One region of the Pseudoduganella sp. LjRoot289 genome, then DNA from elsewhere that is predicted to be linked to it. Evidence: riboswitches for the same ligand, from Rfam matches in the RefSeq annotation. Region 1 holds a riboswitch; each other region holds the start of a gene.
The links. A riboswitch is a leader RNA that binds a small molecule or an ion and turns the genes downstream of it on or off. The one in region 1 is predicted to bind cobalamin.
Positions count from the first base shown of each region.

Region 1 (4,083 bases):
CAGGTCGCCCAGCTTGGAGCCGCGCGAGCCGGTGAAGGAGAACAGCGGCACCGGCACCGGGATGGGCACGTTGATGCCGACCTGGCCGGCGTCCACGTCCTCTTCGAAGGTGCGCGCGGCCGCGCCGGACTGCGTGAACAGGGCGGTGCCGTTGCCGTTCGGGTTGGCGTTGATGATGGCGATGGCGTCCTTCAGCGAGTCGGCGTGCATCACGCACAGCACCGGGCCGAAGATCTCTTCCCGGTAGACCGCCATGTCCCGCGTCACGCCGGAGAACACGGTGGGGCCGACGAAATTGCCGCTCTCGTAGCCTGGCACCGTTGGGCCGCGTCCATCCAGCTCCAGCCTGGCTCCTTCTTCGATGCCCTGGCCGATCAGCTGCTGCACGCGGGCCTTGGCCCTGGGCGAGATCAGCGGTCCGATGTCGGTGCCCGGTTCGGCGCCGGCGTTGATCGACAGTGTCTGCGCTTTCTTCACCAGGTCCGGCAGCCATTGCTGCGCCTCGCCGACCAGGATCATCACCGACAGGGCCATGCAGCGCTGGCCCGCCGCGCCGAAGGCGGCGCCGGCCAGGTTGTTCAGGGTCTGCTCGCGGTGCGCGTCCGGCAGCACGATGGCGTGGTTCTTCGCGCCCATCATGCACTGCGCGCGCTTGCCCGCCAGCGTGGCGCGCCGGTACACATGGGTGCCCACCGTGGTCGAGCCGACGAAGGAAACCGCCTTGATGTCCGGATGGTCGCAGATGGCGTTCACCACGTCCGCGCCGCCGTGCACCACGTTCAGCACGCCCGCGGGAACGCCGGCCTGCAGCGCCAGTTCGGCCAGGCGCATGGTCACCATGGGGTCTTGCTCGGACGGCTTGAGGATGAAGGTGTTGCCGCAGGCGATGGCCATCGGGAACATCCACAGCGGGATCATGGCCGGGAAGTTGAACGGAGTGATGCCGGCGCACACGCCCAGCGGCTGTTGCACCGTATAGGTATCCACGCCGCCGGCCACGTTGCTGGCCAGTTCGCCCATCTGGAGCTGGCCGATGTTGGCGGCGTGCTCCACCACCTCCAGTCCCCGGAAGATGTCGCCCTCGGCGTCGGCCAGCGTTTTGCCTTGCTCGGCGGTGAGCAGGGCCGCCAGTTCGGCCATGTGCTCGCGGATCAGCGCCTGGTACTTGAGGAAGATGCGGGCGCGCGCGCCGATGGGCGTTTTGCGCCAGGCCTGGAAGGCGGCCTTGGCGGCGGCCACGGCTTGCGCCATTTCGTCCGGCGTGGCGTGCGGCACGCGGGCGATCACCTGCTGCGTGGCCGGATTGACGACCTCGCTCCAGTGTTCGGTGGCCGATTCGACGAGGGCGCCGCCGATCAGCAATTTGACGGTGGGGACGGCGGGGGGGATGGCGGTAGTGTCGGCGGTAGGGACGGCGGGGGCAAAGACGGCATTGGTCATATGAGCGTTCCTTGATGGGCGGCGCGTGCGCTTTCCCGCGCGTGCTGCGCCGCCAGTCTGCGAAGTAAGCCGGCGGCATGCTGCCGCGCGGCACCCGTTACGCACCTTCCGTACGTAACCAGACCCGGCGCCGCCGTGCAGCGGGCGGCGCTGAAGATCAACAGGCCGGTATCCGGGCTTGCAAGTCTTGCCGCTTCGCCTTCCCAGTCTTGCGGACCAGTGGCATGGATGAAGCGGCCGCACTTGCCTACCGTTGCGGAGGCAGCAGGGGCATGGGGCGCGGTGAGATTCCGACCGCGCCGACCACTTTCCCGTTTAACGCCGGACAAGAATTTGCCCGGCGCACCTGTTGCGTAAAGATTAGCACATCATTTGACGTTTACGTAAACGTAATCTCGATTTGTTACGAAAATTGCTCGAAACGCTCAGCCAGGAAGTCCACGAACGTGCGGATGCGCGCGGAAAGCTGGTGACGCTGCGGGTACACGGCGTAGATGTCCGCGTCCGGCGTGCGGTAGCCGGGCAGCACCTCCACCAGGCGCCCACTGTTGAGGTAGCGCTCAATATCCCACCCGGCCCGCATCAGGATGCCGTGGCCGTCGAGCGCCCAGTTGACGGCGATCTCGCCATCGTTCGTGGTCAGGTTGCCGCGCACCTTGACGGCTTCCGCGCTGTGTTCCGATTCCCTGCCGGTGAACATCCGCCACAGCCCGTACGCCTCGTCGCCTTGGCGGATGCTGATGCAGTTGTGCCGCCGCAGTTCGCCCGGCGTCTTCGGCTCCCCATGCTGGGCCAGGTATCTGGGCGAGGCGCACAGCAGGCGGCGGTTGGGCGCCAGCCGCTTGGCGATCACGCGCGCATCGGCCGGCGCGCCGAAGCGGATGCAGACGTCGAACTGGTCGTCCGTCAGGGCCGGCGGGTCGACCGACAGCTGCAGCTGCACGTCCACTTCGGGATAGCGCAGCACGTACTTCGAAATGGCCGGCGCGATATGCAGGCGGCCGAAGCCCAGCGTCGCGCTGACCCGGAGCTGGCCCTTGGGCGTACCCCTGGACTTGCTCAGCAGCTGGTCCAGGTCGTCGATTTCGCCGAGGATGCGCCGCGCGTGCTCCAGCAGGACGTCGCCCTCGGCGGTCAGGCTCATGCGCCGCGTGGTGCGGTTCACCAGCGGCACGCCGATGCGCGACTCGATGTGCGCCAGCCGTTTGCTGACCGCCGACGTCGTGATGCCCATCTCGCGCGCAGCCGCGCTCAGGCTGCCGCTGCTGGCGAGGGCGACGATAAAGCTCAACTCGACCGGTTGAATGCCGTTGCTCATGATTGTGGAGTTATGGGTTAACAATGGATTGAGTTTAGCCAGCTTATTCATCGTCGTCCACCCCTTACAGTGGCCTCGTTAATCAGCCACAACCCACTCAGGAGACTGTCATGAAGACCTATCACATCGCAACCATTCCAGGCGACGGCATCGGCAAGGAAGTCGTGCCGGCCGGCCGCGAAGTGCTCGCCGCGCTGGCCGCCGGCAGCAAGGACTTCGCTTTCGAGTTCGAGGATTTCGGCTGGGGCGGCGACTACTACCGCCGGCACGGCGCCATGATGCCGGCAGATGGCCTGGAAGCCCTGCGCGGAAAGGACGCCATCCTGTTCGGTTCGGCCGGCGACCCGGACATCGCCGACCACATCACGCTGTGGGGCCTGCGCCTGAAAATCTGCCAGGGCTTCGACCAGTACGCCAACGTCCGTCCGACCCGCATCCTGCCCGGCATCGACGGTCCGCTCAAGCGCTGCAGGCAGGAAGACCTGAACTGGGTCATCGTGCGCGAGAATTCTGAGGGCGAGTATTCCGGCGTGGGCGGGCGCGTGCACCAGGGCCACCCGATCGAAGCCGCCACCGACGTGTCGATGATGACGCGCGTCGGCGTCGAGCGCATCCTGCGCTTTGCCTTCAAGCTGGCGCAGTCGCGTCCGCGCAAGCTGCTGACCGTCATCACGAAGAGCAACGCCCAGCGCCACGCCATGGTGATGTGGGATGAGATCGCGCTGGAAGTGTCGCGCGATTTCCCGGACGTGGCATGGGACAAGGAACTGGTGGACGCCGCCACCGCGCGCATGGTCAACCGCCCGGCCACGCTGGACACCATCGTCGCCACCAATCTGCACGCCGACATCCTGAGCGACCTGGCGGCCGCGCTGGCCGGCAGCCTGGGTATCGCCCCGACCGGCAATATCGACCCCGAGCGCCGCTACCCGTCCATGTTCGAGCCTATCCATGGCTCGGCGTTCGACATCATGGGCAAGGGCCTGGCCAATCCGGTCGGCACTTTCTGGTCGGTCGTCATGCTGCTGGAGCACCTGGGCGAACACGCGGCGGCCGCGCGGGTGATGCAGGCGATTGAAAGCGTCACCGCCACGCCGTCGCTGCATACCCGCGACCTGGGCGGCACGGCGACCACCGCCGACGTCACGCGCGCCGTGTGCGCCCTGCTGGACGAGGGCAGGGCGCGCAAGATGGAAAGCATGAAGGAACTGGGCCGCGTCGGGGCGAGATGAATTGCGTGGGCGCCACCTGTCGGCCATCAAGGGCGGCTGGCTGCAGCCTGCCATCCGGCGCGCGCGGTGACGCTGGGGATCTCCGATGCGCCG
Region 1 is NZ_CAXUPN020000001.1:1,367,035-1,371,117, forward strand. Features, by position in the region: gene ACSQ8Y_RS05935 (CoA-acylating methylmalonate-semialdehyde dehydrogenase) at 1-1,440, opposite strand, end outside; cobalamin riboswitch at 1,587-1,805, opposite strand; gene ACSQ8Y_RS05940 (LysR substrate-binding domain-containing protein) at 1,844-2,758, opposite strand; gene ACSQ8Y_RS05945 (tartrate dehydrogenase) at 2,869-3,990, shown strand; gene ACSQ8Y_RS05950 (DUF4147 domain-containing protein) at 4,057-4,083, shown strand, end outside.

Region 2 (4,083 bases), 3.9 Mb from region 1:
CGGGTAGTACAGCTCGTTGAAAGTGGGCGCGCGGAAGCTGGTGCCGATGCTGGCGCTGGCGCGCAGTGCGCTGCTGACGCGATAGCCGTAGGCGGCTGAACCGCTGGTATTGCGGCCATACTGCGAGCTGTCGTCGGAGCGGGCGCCGAAGGTAGCCAGGTGCGCGCCGCGCTGCAGGCTGTAGGCGGCGGCCAGCGAGTCCGTCTTGCGCTGCTTGCCCAGCGCGGTGGTGGTGCCCGACCGGACCTTTTCTTCGCGGTGGCCGGCCAGCAGCTGCAGCGTGTCGTCGCCAATGCGGAAATCGTTCTGCCAGGTGAAATCGGTCTGCCTGCTGTTGATCTGGCTGTAGGTGCTGGCGACGCCGGTGTCCGAAATCGACTTGTCATTCGCCTTCGACAGTTGCACGGTGCTATACCAGTTATCCATCACCCGGTTCTTGCTGAACACGCCGATGTTCTCCAGCTTGTTGTGGCTCTGCGTATTGTATTTGCTGGCGCCGCTGTCGAACTGGCCGTCGATGCGGCTGTTCAGGAACACCAGGCCCAGTTCATGGCCCTTGGCCAGCTGGAAGCCGAACTGGCCGGAGGTACCGACGCGGTCATAGCCGTCATTGTCGGCGTTGTACTGGGTGCTGCCAGGCTTGGTGGAGGAAAAACCGTCCGACTTTTCCTTGCCCGCGCTCAGGGCGTAGCTGAAGCTGTTTTCGCCGCCGGTGGCACCGAACACGCTGGCGTCGAAAGCGCGCGTCTTGTCGCTGCCTGCGCCGGCGAAGGCGGACACGGTGGGCGCGCCCGCGCCCTTCTTGGTGAAGATCTGTATCACGCCGCCGATGGCGTCGGCGCCGTAGAGGATGCTCATCGGGCCGTATACGATCTCGATGCGGTCGATCGCCTGCAGCGGTATGGCCGACCAGCTGGCCGTGCCGGAAGTGGACGAGCCGATGCGCACGCCATCCACCAGCACCACGGTCTGGTTGGGGTTGGCGCCGCGAAGGTAGACGCTGGAATTGGTACCCGGTCCGCCGTTGCGGGCGATCTCGATGCCGCGCTGGCGCTGCAGCAGGTCGGTGATCGAGCCGGCGCCGGAGCGCGCGATGTCGTCCGCGAGCAGGGTGAGGGAGTCGCTCAGCACGTCGCGCTGCAGCTGCGGCGAGCGCGTGGCGGTGACGATGACGGCGTTGGCATTGACGCTAGCGGCGGCGGTCTGGGCGTAGGCGCAAGGCGCGGCAATAGCTAGCGCGAGCGAGGAGACGGCCGCGTGCCGAATAACAGGAAAGCTCATAATGGATCTTTTTTTAGTATGCAACCAGCCTACTTCCCCGTGGGCTGGATTGAACAGATGCGCAGCGCGCATCCACCTGTCTTGGCCGGTATCCGGGCTCGCAAGTTAGACCGCCTCACCTTCCCATGCAAAGCACAGTGGTTAGTCCGAGGCAGCTTGTCGCCGTGGGCGACACTTGTTTACCGTTGCGGGGGCAGCACACGTTGGCCGCTTTCTCAGTAAGAAGCAGCGCCGTGTTTCCCGTTTAACTGCGCGCATGGACATGCGCGCGGGCACCAAAACGCGGTCATTATACGTTTTTTCAGGCGGAGGCTTCCAGAATGACAGCTTCGCCGTAGGCGGTCTTGTGCGGCGAGGCGGCCGCCAGCAGCGCGGTTTCGTGCAGCGGCAGGCCGGCCTGCAGCGCCGTCAGCAGCCGGATGGTGCCCGCATGGCAGATGATGGCGGCCTGCGCGTGCGGCTGGCGCAGCAGCTCGGCGCGGAATGCCGCCACGCGCGCGGCGACCAGCAAGACGTTCTCGCCGCCGCCGGGACGGTAGTGGACCAGGTCCGCCGCCCAGGCATCGACTTCGGCGCGCGGAATGTCGTCCCAGCTGCGCAGTTCCCACGCGCCGAAATCCATTTCCGCCAGCCGCGCATCCAGCACGGGTGTGCCGAGGCGATGGGCAAGCGCGGCGCAGCGCAGCAGCGGGCTGGCATAGAGCGGCGTATCGTCAGGGATCAAAGGGGCGTGCGCCTTGCCGGAGCCGATGCTGGCGCTGGTCCGCAGTTCGGCCAGCACACGCTCGAGGTCCTTCGGTTCGGCGGGCAGGTCGCTGCTGCCGTAGCAGACGCCTGGCGCCACCAGCGGCTGCGGATGGCGGATGAGTATCAGGCGCATGGCCAGGCGCCATGGCCAAGGCTGGCCAGCACGCACAGATAGACCAGCACTTCGGTCACCTGCTGCACGGCGCCCAGGCAGTCGCCCGTGTAGCCGCCGATTCGGTGCGCGAACTTGCGGCCCAGCCAGACGGCGGCGCCCAGCGCGGCCAGCACGGCGGCGCAGATCGCCGGCCATGGCAGCCATCCCATCCGGGCGATGAGGGCCGCCGGCAGCAGCGTGCATGCGCAGGCGACGGCGAATTCCGCGCCGCTCATCTCTTGCGCCATTGGCTTGGCCTTGCCCTCGGCGCGCGCGTACTCCATGCGCCAGATCAGCGACGTCGCCGCGAGGCGGGACAGCGGATGCGCAAAGAACAGCGCGGCCACCGCGACAGCGGGCGGCATCAGCGACAGCGCCGCGCATTTGAGCGCGAGCAGGGAGATGGTGCCGATCGCGCCGTATGCGCCTATGCGCGAATCTTTCATGATCTCCAGCACCCGTTCGCGCGTCATGCCGCCGCCGAAGCCGTCGCACATGTCCGCGAAGCCGTCTTCGTGGAAGGCGCCGGTGGCGTAGATGCCGGCCGCCGTCGCCAGCAGCACGGCCACCGGCGCGGGGAACAGGCAGGCCGCCGCCGCGTACACCGCGCCGGCGATGGCTGCCACCACCAGCCCCACCAGCGGGAAGTAACGCGACGCATGGTGCAGCCAGGAGGGATCGAAACCCACCCAGCGCGGAATCGGGATGCGCGTGAAAAACTGCAGTGCAGTGAAGAACAGCCGCAGCTGGTGCAGGGCGTGGTGCATGGCGGGGCGCCTACTCGGACTTTTCGCTGACCTGGGCGGATTCGAACGTCGCCATCTGGTTCACGAAGTTCACGGCCGCGCGCAGCAGCGGCAAGGCCAGCGCGCAGCCGGTGCCTTCGCCCAGGCGCAGGCCCAGGTTCAGCAGCGCGCGCTCGCCCAGGTTGTCCAGCATGGCCTTGTGGCCGCTCTCATCCGAGCAGTGCGCGAACACGCAGTAGTCCAGGATGGCGGGCTGCAGGCGCGCAGCCACCAGCAAGGCGCTGGTGACGATGAAGCCGTCGATCAGCAGCACCTGGCGCTGCTCGGCCGCCTTCAGCATGGCGCCCGCCATCATGGCGATCTCGAAACCGCCGAAGGTCGCCAGCACGTCCAGCGGTGCGGTGGCGGCGGCGTGCTTTTCGACGGCCGCCTCGATGACGCGCTGTTTGTGCAGTACGCCCTCGCTGGACAGGCCGGTGCCCGCGCCCACGCATAGTGCCACCGGGATGCCGGTCAGTTTATGCATCAGCGCGGCAGCGGCGGTGGTGTTGCCGATGCCCATTTCGCCAAAGCCGACCACATTGCCGGGCAGGTCGGACGCCAGCGCCATGCCGTGTTCCAGCGCAGCCGCGCACTGCTGCGGCGTCATGGCCGGCTCTTGCGCGAAGTTGCGCGTGCCATTGGCCACCTTGCGGTCGTGCAGGCCGTCGCGAGCGCCGAACGCGTGGTTCACGCCCGCATCCACCACATGCAGCGCGCAGGCGTTCTGCCGCGCGAAGACATTGATGGCGGCGCCCTGGGCCAGGAAGTTCTCCACCATCTGCCAGGTCACGTCCTGCGGGTAGGCGGAAACGCCTTCCGCGACCACGCCGTGATCACCTGCGAATACCAGGATGGCGGGTTCCCTTATAGAGAGGGCCGCAGTTCCTTGTATAAGCCCTATCTGTTTTGCCAACGTTTCCAATATACCCAGGCTGCCGAGCGGCTTGGTCTTGTTATTAATAGAACGATCCAGTGCGACGGACAACTCGGCATTGGCGGTGGGGGAGATGGCTGGAATAGGCATGGCAATAATGAGAGAAAGGAAAGTGTTCCGATGGTACCGCGTGGGCTTGCGGAACGCGAGCGCCTTTGCTATAGTTCTGTCCCCGCGCT
Region 2 is NZ_CAXUPN020000001.1:5,317,023-5,321,105, reverse strand. Features, by position in the region: gene ACSQ8Y_RS22830 (TonB-dependent receptor domain-containing protein) at 1-1,281, opposite strand, end outside; cobalamin riboswitch at 1,348-1,576, opposite strand; gene ACSQ8Y_RS22825 (histidine phosphatase family protein) at 1,583-2,161, opposite strand; gene ACSQ8Y_RS22820 (adenosylcobinamide-GDP ribazoletransferase) at 2,152-2,949, opposite strand; gene cobT (nicotinate-nucleotide--dimethylbenzimidazole phosphoribosyltransferase) at 2,960-3,994, opposite strand.
Region 2: it holds a riboswitch for cobalamin, as region 1 does, so the genes downstream of both, ACSQ8Y_RS22830 (TonB-dependent receptor domain-containing protein) here and ACSQ8Y_RS05935 (CoA-acylating methylmalonate-semialdehyde dehydrogenase) in region 1, are expected to answer to the same signal.

Region 3 (4,083 bases), 940 kb from region 1:
GCTCGGCAAGCTAAGAATATACTGTGGCATTCGTCCAGAGAAACGGAGCGCCACGTGCAAGCGAGTTCAAGGGATCAGCCCCCGGTTATCCGGAGCGCCGCCAGCAAACAGGACGCGGGCGGCAACCCTGCGCGGCTGCGCCACGCCACGTCGCGCCACGAGGCCGAGCGCCGCCTGCGGGAAAGCGAGCGGCGTTTCCGCCTGATGGCGGACTCGATACCGCAATTGATCTGGATACTGGACAGCGCGGGCCGGGCCGTATTCGTCAACAAACAATGGATGAGCTACACCGGCGCCGACCTGGCCGCCACCGGCCCGGATCAGCTGACTGGCTTCATCCATCCCGCCGACATCCCCGCGACCTTGGCGGCATGGGCGGTCGCCAAAGCGAACGGCGAAGTATTTTCCGTCGAGCATAGGGTGCGCTCGGCCAGCGGCGAATACCGCTGGTTCCTGGCGCGCGCCGAGCCCCAGCGCAATATCGAGGGGAGAAGCGGGGCGGCCGTGCTGCGCTGGTTCGGCACCTCGACCGATGTGCATGACAAAAAGCTTGCCGAGGCGCAGCTAAAGTTGAGCGAGGCACGCTACCGCTCGCTGTTCGATTCGATCGATGAAGGCTTTTGCATCATCGAATTGGTGTTTGACGCGGCAGGCAAGCCGGTCGACTACCGCTTCCGCGAAATCAACCGGGCCTTTGCCGGCGTGACCGGCCTGCCGGCCGCAGAGGGACGCCTGATGCGCGAACTGGTGCCCGAGCACGAAGAATTCTGGTTCGAGACCTATGGCAAGGTGGCGCTCACGGGCGAACCGGTACGCACGTCTTACGAAGCGAAGGCGATGGGGCGCTGGTTCGACTTATACGCCTTCCGCGTCGACGACCCGGCCGAGTGCAGGGTCGCCATCTTGTTCAAGGACGTCAGCGCAGCCAAGCGCAGCGAGGAAGCGCTGTTGCTGGCCGACCGCCGCAAGGACGAATTCGTGGCCATGCTGGCGCACGAGTTGCGCAACCCCCTGGCTCCCATCAGCGCGGCGGCCGACTTGCTGGCCATGGGCGGCCTGAACGAGGCATGCCTGAAACAGACCGGCGGGGTGATTTCGCGCCAGGTCAGGCATATGACCGGCCTGGTGGACGACTTGCTGGACGTGTCGCGTGTGAAGCGTGGCCTGGTCCGCCTGCGGTGGGATTGCATCGACGCGGCACGCGTCGCCGCGGACGCCGTCGAGCAGGCGCGCCCGGCGATCGAAGCCGCAAGCCAGCGCCTGACGGTGCAGGTGCCGCCCGGCGAGGTCTGGCTGCGCGGCGACCATAAGCGCCTGGTGCAGGTGATGACCAATTTGCTTAACAATGCCGCCAAGTACACGCCGGCCGGCGGCGAGATCGTGCTGCGCGTGGAAGTGGAAAGCGAGGCTGCGCAGCCGCAGGTTCGGATGACGGTGCGCGACAACGGTGTCGGCATGGCGCCGGAGTTGCTGGAGCGCGCCTTCGAGCTGTTCGCCCAAGGCGAGCAGGATGGCGGCCATGAAGAGATCACGTCCGGCGGGCTGGGAATAGGACTGGCGCTGGTGAAGAGCCTGGTCGAGCTGCACCACGGCAGCGTGGCGGCCCACAGCGCCGGGCCGGGGTGCGGCAGCAGCTTCACGGTTTGTCTGCCGCTGGAGCAGGCTTGCTAATTTGAAGTGACTGGTCCGGAGGACTGGACTGGCGGCGCATGCCAAACGTATAATGCGCTCGCTCTGGTGCCCGCGCGCGTAGTCTTCGTGCGCAGTTAAACGGGAAACACAGGCCGCGCAAGCGGTCAGGTGTGCTGCCCCCGCAACGGTTAGCAAGCGTCGTCCTTGACGGCAGGCTGTCTCCCAACACCACTGTGCTTCGGCATGGGAAGGTCGGACAGCTAGGCTTGCGAGCCCGGATACCGGCCAGAGCAGGTGGAAGTGCGCTGCCGTGCGTGGCGCGCTTCTGACAGCAATCGCGCCTACGGGGAAGTGGGGAGGATTGCCGCTCCGTAGGAACATTCCATGCCAGACCTGCCTATCGACGGTGCCGTGCGCGCCATCGAAACCTTGCTGTATTCGATTTCCACTTTGCTGTACCTGCCTGTGTTGCTGGGCATCGCCGCGTTGACCTTGCACATGCTGGTCTGCCTGGGCACCTTCGTCGCCGAATGGAACGAGCGCCGGCGCGGCGTGCGCGTGCTGGTCGACGCGGCCACCGCGCAGATGCAGGCCGCCGCCGCGCAGCAGGGAAACCCGCCGCTCGAGGTGCGCCTGGAACGCCTGGTGCAGCGCACCGACGCGGCCGGCGTGCGCCGCCTGGATTCGGTGCGCTTCGTCGTCCGCGTCGGCCCGGCGCTGGGCTTGATGGGCACCCTGATCCCGATGGGCATCTCGCTGGCCGGCCTGGCGCAAGGCAATCTGCCGAAAATGGCCGAGAGCATGACCACAGCGTTCACCGCCACCGTGGTCGGCCTGGCCTGCAGCGTGACGGCCTACGTGCTGACGCTGGCGCGCGAGCACTGGCTGCGCAACGACCTGACCGACGTCGCCTATGCGGCCGAGACGCTGCTGGCCGGGCAGGCCGGCCTGGAAGCCCAGGCCGTGCCTGCGGCGCCGCACCTGCTGCGCTCCGGAGGCTGACATGCGCTACCTCAATCGCCACCGCTACAGCCGTCACGACGGCTCTGGCGGCGAAGACCCGTTGGCGGGCGTCGCCAACCTGTTCGACGCCAGCATCGTCTTCATCGTCGCCATGATGCTCGCCCTGTTCTCCGCCTGGAACATGATGGACCTGCTCGACCCCAACTCCGAAGTCACCATCGCCAAGAAGAGCGCGGACGGCAAGGTGGAAATACTGACCAAAAAGGGGTCCGAGATCAAGGTGACCCGCGTCAGCGACAAACCCTTGTCGGGCAGCGGCAAGCGCCTCGGCACCGCGTACCAGCTCCCGGATGGAAAGGTCGTCTATGTACCTGAATAAAGTGAAGGAGGCCTTGCCGCGCTTGGCCAGGTGGATCGCCATGCCGACCGCCGTGCCGATTACCATGCCGCCGGCGGCGCCGCTTTCTGCGAGGGTGGCCATCGTCTGTGCCGCCTTGTGCGGCGCGCTGATGCCTTCCGCCGCACAGGCCGCGCCGCGCACCTTGGCGCTGTTGCTTGGCGACGTGGAATCGCGTCCCGCCGTATTGGCTGTGCGCGGTCTGCAGGCCGAGCTGAAAGCGCACGACATCAGCGTGCGCATCATCCCCGCGAACGGCATGGCGCCCGCCGACCGCGCCGCCCTCGTCGCGGCCGATGCCGTGCTGCTGGACGTGAAGAACAGCCAGCAAACGCAGGCCCTGGCGCCCGAACTGAAGGCGATGCAGCGCCAGCGCCACGCGGTCTACGCGGTCGGCGGCGTGCCGGACGACGCGCTGCGCGAACTGGGCGTGCGCGAGGACAAAGCCATCCGGGACTACCACCGCACCGGCGGCGTCGAGAACATGGGCAGCCTGCTGCGCTACGTGCTGAAGAATGTGTTCAACGCGAAGGTCACCGTGCCGCCGTTGCAGGCGATGCCGGAGGCCGGCTTGTACGACGTGGCCGCGAACCGCACCGCCACCAGCTACGCCCAGTACCTGCAGGGCTACGCGAAGCACCGTCCCGGCGCGCCATGGGTGGGCGTGGTCTTCTACCGCGCCAACCTGGTGTCCGGCCAGACCTTGCCTCTGGCCGCCATCGTGGAGAGGCTGGAGCGCAGCGGCTACAACGTCATGCCGGTGTTCGGCTATCCCTACGACGTGCCGCTGAAATACTTTCTCGACGAGCAGGGCAAGGGCAGGGTGGACCTCATCGTCGCCCTCGGCATGAAGGTGGGCGGCACGTCCGCCACCGGCGCGCTGTTGAACCAGATCGGTGTCCCGGCCATCAACGCCATCACGCTGAGCCAGCAGACGGCGGCGCAATGGGAGCAGTCCAAGATCGGCCTGGACCTGATCGAGCGCACCTGGCAAATGGCGGGCGCCGAGATCGCGGGCCTGGTGCAGCCGACGGTGGTGGCCAGCCGCGAACGAGTGCGCGACAGCCACACCGGCCTGGCCTATGTCGAGG
Region 3 is NZ_CAXUPN020000001.1:2,302,122-2,306,204, reverse strand. Features, by position in the region: gene ACSQ8Y_RS09720 (PAS domain-containing sensor histidine kinase) at 55-1,671, shown strand; cobalamin riboswitch at 1,719-1,936, shown strand; gene ACSQ8Y_RS09715 (MotA/TolQ/ExbB proton channel family protein) at 2,017-2,634, shown strand; gene ACSQ8Y_RS09710 (DUF2149 domain-containing protein) at 2,636-2,974, shown strand; gene ACSQ8Y_RS09705 (cobaltochelatase subunit CobN) at 2,961-4,083, shown strand, end outside.
Region 3: it holds a riboswitch for cobalamin, as region 1 does, so the genes downstream of both, ACSQ8Y_RS09715 (MotA/TolQ/ExbB proton channel family protein) here and ACSQ8Y_RS05935 (CoA-acylating methylmalonate-semialdehyde dehydrogenase) in region 1, are expected to answer to the same signal.

Region 4 (4,083 bases), 2.6 Mb from region 1:
GCTGCCGAAGCGCTGGCTGTCGACCCACTGGGCGCCGATGTCGGCGCTCTGGCCGTCGGCCGGGGTCCAGGACAGGCGCGCGCTCAGCACGTTCTTCGGCACCAGCACCAGTTCGCGGCCGGCGGCCGCGCCTTCGGTGAAAGTGGCTTTTACACGCTGGTAATGGCCGCTCAGCGACCAGTCGGCGGCCAGGCGCGCGCTCGCGTCCAGTTCGAAGCCCTGGCGCCGGGTCGGGGCCAGGTTGACGTTGGCGCCGAAGTGGAATTCGCCCGCGGTCGGATCGTAGTAGATTTCATTGCGCAGCTCGTGGCGGAACACGCGCGCGGCCAGCTTGTTGCCGTCTTCGGCGTAGCTCGTGCCCAGTTCCATGTCGTGCGAGGTCTGCGGCTGCAGCACGCGGTTGGCCAGCGGCGTGTAGGCATTGTCGTCCGCGTTCGGCAGGCGGTAGCTCTGGCCCATCTTGGCGTGCAGCGTGGCCTTGGCCGACAGCGCGTAGCTGCCCTGGATGTCCCAGGCGTTCACGCCCTGGGTCACGTCGTAGACGGCGCTGGCGAAAGGCGACGGGTCGCGGTTGTCCTTCTCGAACAGCTCGCGGCGCGCGCCGGCGGCCAGGCGGAACGCGTCCCACTTGATTTCGTCGCGCAGGTACAGCGCCTTCGACTTCTGCGTCGCCTTGCTAGGCGCGCTGCCCTTCTGCTCCCGGCTCCAGTCGATGAAATCGATGCCGGCCACCGCTTCGTTCAGGACGGCGCCGATCTGGCCCAGCTTGCGCACGCGCGGCGAGAACTGGGTCTGCTTGCTCTGGTAATCCAGTTCATACAAGCCGTAGGCGCTGAAATAGCTCGCTTCCAGCTCCTTGCGGCGGTGCGACAGTTCGGCTGCCAGGTCGTAGCCGGCCACCTTGGCTTCGACGAAGGCGGTGTAGCGGTCGCTGTCGAGCGAGCCGAAGTTCTTGGGCGAGGCGGTCTGGCGCGGATTGGCGTTGAACTGCGCCTCGGACAGCGAACCGGCGAAGCGGGAATCCTGGCGGGTGCCGGAGACGCGCACCCCGGCGCGGCCGCCGGTGAAGGCCCACTGCGCGCCCAGGTTCAGGTTGCGCGACTTAAAGCCGTTGTTGTCGCGGTAGTTGTCGGTGTCGAGCGCGCCGCCCGACAGGTCGAACGCCCAGTTGTCCGCGCTATGCGTGAGCGCGGCGCGGCCTTCGCGCAGGCCGAGCTGACCTGCTTCAGCGAACACCGTGCCCCGGGTGCCGGCATTGCGCGCGCCGGGGCGCTTGGTGATGATCTGGATCACGCCGCCGGTGGCGCCGTCGCCGTACAGCACGCTGCTGCCGCCGCGCGTGATCTCGATGCGCTCGACCGAGTCCACAGGAATGGTCGACAGGATGGCCGTGCTCTGCTCGTTTTCGGACAGGCGCACGCCATCCAGCAGGACCACCATGTTCTGGCTGCTGTTGGTGCCGAAGCCGCGCATGTCGAGCGCGAAGTCCGGGCTGCCGTCCAGGCTCTGGTGACCCAGCACGCCGCCGATTTTGCGGATGGCCTGGTTGACGTCGCTGGCGCCGGAACGGCGGATCTCGGCCGCGCTGATGACGGTGGCGCCGATCGGCAGTAGCGACGGGTCGCTGTCGAAACGGGCGCCGGTGACGATCACGGGCGCGGCGGTTTGGGCGAGAGCCTGGGCGGGCGCCTGGGCCAGCGCTGGCGCCGGTGCGGCTGCGGCTGCGGCGAAGCACAGGGCGATGGAAGTGGCCAGGGCCAGCGGCTGCAGGGACGGCAGCAAGGCCGGCGAGCGGCGGGTATGCGTGAAGGTCATCTTGTTCTTTATACGTAGTGAGCATCCGTCCGCGTCCCCGCAGATCGGATTCAACGGAAGGCAATCAGCGCTTCCACCTGTCTGGCCGGTATCCGGGCTGGCAAGACGGACTGGATCACCTTCCGGCGCGGCGCCGCGCAGCGGGACTGCCGCGCGGCCTGCACTGTGGTTGTCGATCCAGCCTGCCGCGTGCCTCGTTCAAGCAGCGCGGCGCTTGCGTACCGTTGCGGGGGCAGCACACCTTGGCCGCCGCGCGCAGCGCAGGCAGCCTTGTGTTTCCCGTTTAACTGCGTCCATGGACATGGGCGCGGGCACCAAAACGCGGCCATTATACTCCCGCCGATAAGGTTGGTAATTTACTACCTGCTTCGATATAGTGGCAGCCATGAACGCCTACCCCTACCGCAAACTCCTGGCCGCAGCAGCCGCCATGGCGGCCCTGGCCATCCAGGGCACGCTGCTGGCGCAAGTGCAGGTCATCGCCGTTCCGGAACCCTATACCGACACCGGCATCCCCTTCGCGCCGGCGCACGCGGCGGCGGTCGCCACGCCGAGCGCGCCCAACGCCTGGGGCGGCCCGCGCACCGGCGGCGAGCCTACCCTGTCGGACCGCGTGGCCGACTACAAGATCAAAGCGACGCTCGATCCGGTCAAGCACACGGTGGACGGCCAGCAGCAGCTCACCTGGCGCAACCGCAGCGCGCATCCGGTGCGCACGGTCTATCTGCACCTCTACCTGAACGCCTTCGAACACGGCGGCACCACCTTCTTCACCGAGCACCGCGCGATGGGTGGACGCGGCGTGTTCAGCACCGACCCCAAGGACGGCGACTGGGGCCACATTGAACTGCGCAGCGTGCTGCAGAACGGCGCCAAGGTCGACCAGTCCTTCGTGCACCCGGACGACGGCCCGGCAAACGACCGCACCGTGGTGCGCTTCGACCTGCCGCAGCCGGTGGCGCCCGGCGCCACCACCACGCTCGATATCGATTTCCACAGCCAGTTGCCGCGCCTGCTCGCGCGCAGCGGCTACTTCGGCAGCTTTCATCTGGTGGCGCAGTGGTTCCCGAAAATCGGCGTACTGGAACTGCCCGGCGAACGGGGCGCCGTCAAGGAGCGCTGGAACGTGCACGAGTACCATGCCGAGTCCGAGTTCTACGCGGACTTCGGCAGCTACGACGTGAAACTTACCGTACCGAAGGGCTACACGGTCGGCGCCACCGGCGAACTGCAAGGCGCGCCGGTGGAGAAGGACGGCATGCTGACGCACCACTACGTGCAGGGCGACGTGCACGATTTCGCCTGGACCGCCGACAAGCGCTACGCCGCGCCGCTGACGGGCAGCTGGACCGGCGCGGGCAGTCCGCCGGTCAGCATCAAGGTCCTGTACGCGCCGGAGTTCGCGGCCAGCGCGGCGCCGTCGCTGAAGGCCGCGCAGGATGCGCTGAGCTACTACTCGAAAACGCTGGGGCCGTATCCGTACCGGACGCTGACCGTGGTGCTGCCGCCGCATAACGCCGGTGCGGCGTCCGGCATGGAGTACCCGACCTTCTACACCGCCGACAGCTACACCAAGGTCGAACCCGACACGGCCGACGCATTCGAGCTGGACCTGGTCAACATCCACGAATTCGGCCACGGCTATTTCTACGGCATCCTCGCCTCCAACGAGTTCGAGGAACCGATGCTGGACGAAGGCCTGAACGAATACTGGAACATGCGCATGGCGCGTGAACGCGGGCAGAAGTTCCACCCGGCGCCATGGTGGCTGCGCGCACTGGGCGTCTCGCCCGGATTCGACGGCTTCCACTACGAACTTGGCGGCGCGGTGCGCGAGAACCCGGCCGATCCCGCCGGGCAGAACGCCTATGCGCGCCTGCAGGGCATCGGTCCGGTGTACAACCGCGGCGCCATCCTGTTCCACGACCTGGAGGCGCAACTGGGCAAGCAGGCCACCGAACAGGCATTCAAGGAGTACTACAAGCGCTGGCGCTTCCGCCACCCGAGCACCGCCGACCTGCGCGAAGCGCTGGCCGAGTCGAGCGGCCAGCGCGCGCTGGTCGAACGCGTGTTCGCGCAGCAAGTCTACCGCACCGGCAAAGTCGACGACCGCGTGCAGGAATTCGCCAGTACCGAAGTGCTGCCGCAGCCGGGCAGCACCATCGTCAAGGGCAAGCGCGTCATGTTGACGCAGGAGCAGGTGGACGAGCAGATCGAGGCGACGCGCGAGAAGTGGGAGAAAGCGCATCCCCACGCCGGCCCTGGCAC
Region 4 is NZ_CAXUPN020000001.1:3,974,527-3,978,609, forward strand. Features, by position in the region: gene ACSQ8Y_RS16945 (TonB-dependent receptor) at 1-1,815, opposite strand, end outside; cobalamin riboswitch at 1,882-2,148, opposite strand; gene ACSQ8Y_RS16950 (M1 family metallopeptidase) at 2,201-4,083, shown strand, end outside.
Region 4: it holds a riboswitch for cobalamin, as region 1 does, so the genes downstream of both, ACSQ8Y_RS16945 (TonB-dependent receptor) here and ACSQ8Y_RS05935 (CoA-acylating methylmalonate-semialdehyde dehydrogenase) in region 1, are expected to answer to the same signal.